DNA from 2 places in the Enterococcus sp. S86.2 genome. Region 1 is predicted to be linked to the other one. Evidence: riboswitches for the same ligand, from Rfam matches in the RefSeq annotation. Region 1 holds a riboswitch; the other holds the start of a gene.

The links. A riboswitch is a leader RNA that binds a small molecule or an ion and turns the genes downstream of it on or off. The one in region 1 is predicted to bind thiamine pyrophosphate.
Region 2: it holds a riboswitch for thiamine pyrophosphate, as region 1 does, so the genes downstream of both, AC6R0T_RS09660 (thiamine-binding protein) here and thiT (energy-coupled thiamine transporter ThiT) in region 1, are expected to answer to the same signal.

The regions. Positions count from the first base shown of each region.
Region 1 covers NZ_CM206813.1:287,906-290,367, reverse strand. The annotation lists gene AC6R0T_RS01220 (hypothetical protein) at 1-586, shown strand, start outside; gene thiT (energy-coupled thiamine transporter ThiT) at 745-1,347, opposite strand; TPP riboswitch at 1,437-1,536, opposite strand; gene AC6R0T_RS01210 (hypothetical protein) at 1,657-2,445, opposite strand.
Region 2 covers NZ_CM206813.1:2,036,899-2,039,360, reverse strand. The annotation lists gene AC6R0T_RS09665 (AbrB family protein) at 1-769, shown strand, start outside; TPP riboswitch at 907-1,007, shown strand; gene AC6R0T_RS09660 (thiamine-binding protein) at 1,227-1,523, shown strand; gene AC6R0T_RS09655 (ABC transporter permease) at 1,492-2,259, shown strand; gene AC6R0T_RS09650 (ABC transporter substrate-binding protein) at 2,256-2,462, shown strand, end outside.

The sequences.
Region 1 (2,462 bases):
TCGCTTTTTTGACGAAGTACGCAAAGGGCGCATTACCGAAGATTTAAAGTGGATTGATTTTAGCGATGCAGCCATGCTAAAAGAATTAACGCCGCTAGAAATTTCTGAGCTGTTATATTTTGGCCACATGAAAACGCATCTTCATTCACCGTTTTTTTATAAGTTGCAAAACAATTTTGTCTTCTTTGATTTAAAAGATGGCCTAACGCGAATTTACTATCGCTATTTAGACGAATTTTATCGTATTTTAGCTGACAAAATTACCCGCGTTGCATTAGGTAAATTAAATGATCGTCGCAGTTTTTTCAGAAAAGCAACCCCTGTGGAAAAACTTGATTTAAATCTTTTAAAAGAAATGAAGGGACTCTTTCAAGAAGGAGTTATCTTCTGTCTAAAAAGCAGTGAAGTCGTTAATAAAGAATTTCACATTCCGATTTATTTAGTTGAAGAAAGCGGCTTACGCCAAAGCGTCACTTTCGGCTATGATAAACCAGAAATGCTGGTGGCTACTTTAATTTACAGTAAAGCAGAACGAAATTGGTACTTAAAACATGAAGACAACGATTTATTGTTAATGCCAAATTAAACCACCCACACCATTGACTGCAAAAACCAATTTGGTACTTACGTTACAACAGATCTGCTAGTTATCGCCAGATCTTTCAGCAATCACTAAATATTTTACTGATAATACCTTTATTAAAATAAGGCCTGCGACAAATCTTTTGCCACAAGCCTTATTTTTTATTTTGATTTCGCCGCTGAAATGAAATGGCTGCGTTTTGGAATAAACAGTTGTGGTGCTACTTTCACCAAAATACCTAACACCACCGCCACATAAATCGCATTTGCCAAAGCTGAAGCACCATTTAAGATAAAGGAATACAAGTAAGGGTTCATCCCATCTGGTGCGTAGGCGCCCCAAACGAAAACACCTGCCCAAAAATGCCAAAACCAACGGGCAAAGGCAGCCACTACGCCCCCTAAAACAACATATAAGACCGCGGTATTACGCCGGTGTTCCACTGCTGTCTGGATTTTTTTAGCAAAAATTCCGCCAAAACCACCAAATGCAAAAGCAAAGGGATATTCAAAAATTATTTGTGGTACTGAAACAAAATTTTTCATTGCTGTCCCAATGACAATGCTTAACAGCCCCCAAACAAAACCAGCTGTTAGTCCTGGTATAAGGCCCCGCCGGTAGGAGTATAAAACAAGTGGTACCATCCCCAATGATAGATCAAAGGCCGAATTTGCAGTTTGAATCGGAATAAAAGATAGCGCCATTGCCGCTGCAGCAATTACCGTTCCTTCCACCCATACTTGTAATTCTAGTCTTTTTGCCATAAAAAAATCCTCCTTTAAGAACCGTCACGCAAAGTTTACGACCGGCAAAAACGCCGCAAACTTCTATTCGGGACAAAGGAGAAGTAGCACTTCAAACTTGTCACAATTCCTACGCTCGAATGATCGATACAGGTACGAAGGGTTTAGTAGACTTACAATCTCAGCCAAACGGCTCCCCTTTGTGAACGAATTCTATTTTGTTTTTTTACGTACTCAGCATAGCATATTTTATGTTATTTGTGGAAAGAACAGCTTAAAGCTGTCATGCTGGTAAGACCTACTAAGACCTACTAAAAATTAACTGCCGCTTTACCGCGTATAATATTCTCCGGTTGCAGGTATCACCACAACTTCTTGTACCATTTTGCCGTTAATTTGTTTACCCACAGTAAAGACGAAGGTTTCTTGGTTATCCACAGTTTTTTCTTCCCCTGTTAATTCATCTTCTTTTAAAGCATAGACTTTTTCCACAGCTTTGCTTGCTGCTTCGATTGTTTTCACAGGCTCGGTGAAAATCTGAGTGCTGGCAAATCCATAGGGTGTCATTCGTTGACCATAATTACTTGCATCTTTTAATGCTTGTGCTGTTTTTTCTTTATCATAGCTGACAGTAGCCGTAGTATACGGCAGACCCGATTCATTGAGCGTCACTTGCCACTGCCCTTTTTTAATTTGCGTAATGGTAATGGCAGCTTGTTCATAAGTCGTCCAGTTGCGGCCACTTAATTTTACAGTTTGAGGATTGATTTGTTCAAATTTCCCATTTCCAATAATGCTATTGCCCTGTGCATCGGCTAATAAAACATTATTTTGCGTCGGTGCAGTGGGATTTAAGGCATCTTTTATTTGCATCAAATTAAAGTTCATTTGAAATGCTACGGTTTGATTATCTTTTTTTTGGGCTTTACCGCTGAAAACTTTGTGAACCAAATCATCTTGTGAAAAAGCTAGTGGGTCCTCTTTTGTTTGGCTTGTTGCTGTCGTGGTCTCCGTCTTATTTTTATCTGCTTGTTCTATGCTTGCTTGTTGTTGAGCAATGCTTGTAATCGTGTTTTTGGCTTCATCTACTTTTTGACAGCCGCCTAGTCCTAGTGCCAAAAAAAGGAAACCAAAAA
Region 2 (2,462 bases), 1.1 Mb from region 1:
TATTGTGGGTTTTTTAATTCATACTTTTTTCTCAATTGATTTAATTACGGCCTTGCTTTCCTGTATGCCCGGAGGAATTATGGATGTGTCTTTGATTAGTATCGATATGGGCGCACAAGCTGAGATAGTCGCAACGATGCAACTGGTGCGTTTAGTCGGGATGCTGCTTATTCTTCCATACTGGATTAAGCTGCTGCTTGATCGCTTTCAAAGAAAAGAAGATACTTTAAAATCATCGGAGGCTAAAAAAATTGTTACACAGCTGCCTTTTGGTACAAGTGATTTTATTGTCAATGACGGTCTTATTTTGATTATCGCAAGTATTGGAGGATTGATTGGTTTATCCCTTCATATACCGGCGGGGGCGTTAATGTTTTCGTTAATTTTTTCCAGTATTTTGAAAATAATAAAAAATACTGCGCAACTAAACACGAATATTCGCTACATTGCCCAAATTTTTGCTGGGACAATCATCGGCAGTACCTTTACACAAGATAGTTTAAAAGAAATGAGTCGCTTATTTATTCCGGCACTTTTATTATTAGGAAGCTACTTAATGATAAATGTATTGTTTGGTTACCTTGTATCTAAAAAAGGAATTTTAGATTTAAAGTCAGCATTATTTGCTTCTTCTCCTGCTGGGGCGACAGATATTTCCTTAATTGCGGGGGAATTAGGTGGCGACATGCCTAAAATTGCGGGTATTCAAATTTGTCGCACCTTGTACACTATCATCGTTTTACCCAATATTGTTCGCTGGCTTACGTAACACCTGAAATTAGCAGGATGGAAATGTGCCGTGTAAAAATTTTTTTGGTTCACTGTTTGGAGGGGAATAAAATCGCATTTAAGTACTTTCTACCAAAAAACTTGACCAATCTATTTTTCTTTGTTAATTTAAGTGCAACCGAATATGTGGGGAGCTGTAATGGCTGAGAGGAAGTTCGACTTCGACCCGTTAACCTGATTCAGATAATGCTGACGTAGGTAAGGAGTTTATTTTGGTGTGCAAAGTAGGTCATCACGGACTTTTGTACAGTTGAATAATATAACTTTTGTCTCAGTATCGTCTTATGATACTGAGATTTTTTTGTTCTCAAAGACTAGAGTTTGAATAAAGTGCAAAAAGTTTGCTAGTGGCTGTTTTATTGAATCAAATCTTTAAAAGAAATTCATTTAGCTCATGCAGTTCACGTATCGGTAAAAAATAATGGAGTGTGAAAAAAATGGACGCAAGTATCGCAATTCAAGTTTTACCAAAAGTAGAAAGTAAAAAAGAAGTCATCGCTATTGTAGATGAAGTCATCGACTACATCAAAAGTACAGGGTATACCTATCAAGTAGGCGCTTTTGAAACAAGCGTTGAAGGAGATTATGAAGGCTTGATGGAGCTAGTGAAACAATGTCAATTAATTGCTGTTAAAGCGGGAGCGCCAAGTGTTTCTGCCTACGTAAAAATTGCGTATACGCCAAAAGGAGATGGGCTGACCATTGCCGAAAAAACGGATAAACACCAACATTAATTTAATTCCCGTTGCCACTATACTAATGATTTTAGCAGTGTGGCAGTTTGTCACAGTAAAAAATATTGTTCCAGCATTTATGTTACCCAGTCCTAAAGCGGTACTGCAAGCTTTACTAACAGACTGGCCTCAGCTAGCGGCAAATGCGAAGGTTACGTTGTTAGAAGCCATCTTAGGACTTTTAGCAGGTGTTTTACTCGGTTTTGTTTTGGCAGTTATTATGGATCACATCCATTGGTTGAAACAAGCGATTTATCCTTTACTAGTTTTAAGTCAAACAATTCCAACGGTTGCTTTAGCTCCCTTATTGATTATTTGGTTGGGATTTGGGATGTTGCCAAAAGTTGTGTTGATTATTTTGACGATCTTTTTTCCGGTAGCGTTAAGCTTGTTAAATGGCTTTGCGGCCATTGATCCGGATGAAATTTTATTATTGCAATCGATGGGGGCGAAATCTTACCAGATTTTTTGGCATATTAAGTTGCCCGCTAGTTTAGGTTCATTTTTTGCCGCATTAAAAATTGCAGTCACGTATGCCTTAATCGGAGCTGTGGTATCAGAATGGCTAGGCGGTTTTGAAGGTCTAGGGGTGTACATGACCCGCGTGAGAAAATCTTATAGTTTTGACAAAATGTTTGCCGTGATTTTTCTCATTTCAGCTTTAAGTCTACTACTTTTAGGAGCTGTTTTAGTGTTAGAAAAAATTTCGATGCCATGGAAGAAGGAGCAAAAATGAAAAAATTAATCAGTGGTATTTTATTGGTTACAACGTTAATAACATTAGGTGCTTGTCACAGTGGACAAGCAAGTAAAAAAGAAACAAAACTAGAAAAAGTGACGTTTGTTTTAGACTGGACCCCAAACACCAATCATACCGGCTTATATGTCGCCAAAGAAAAAGGCTATTTTAAAGAGGCTGGCTTAGATGTTTCCATCGTC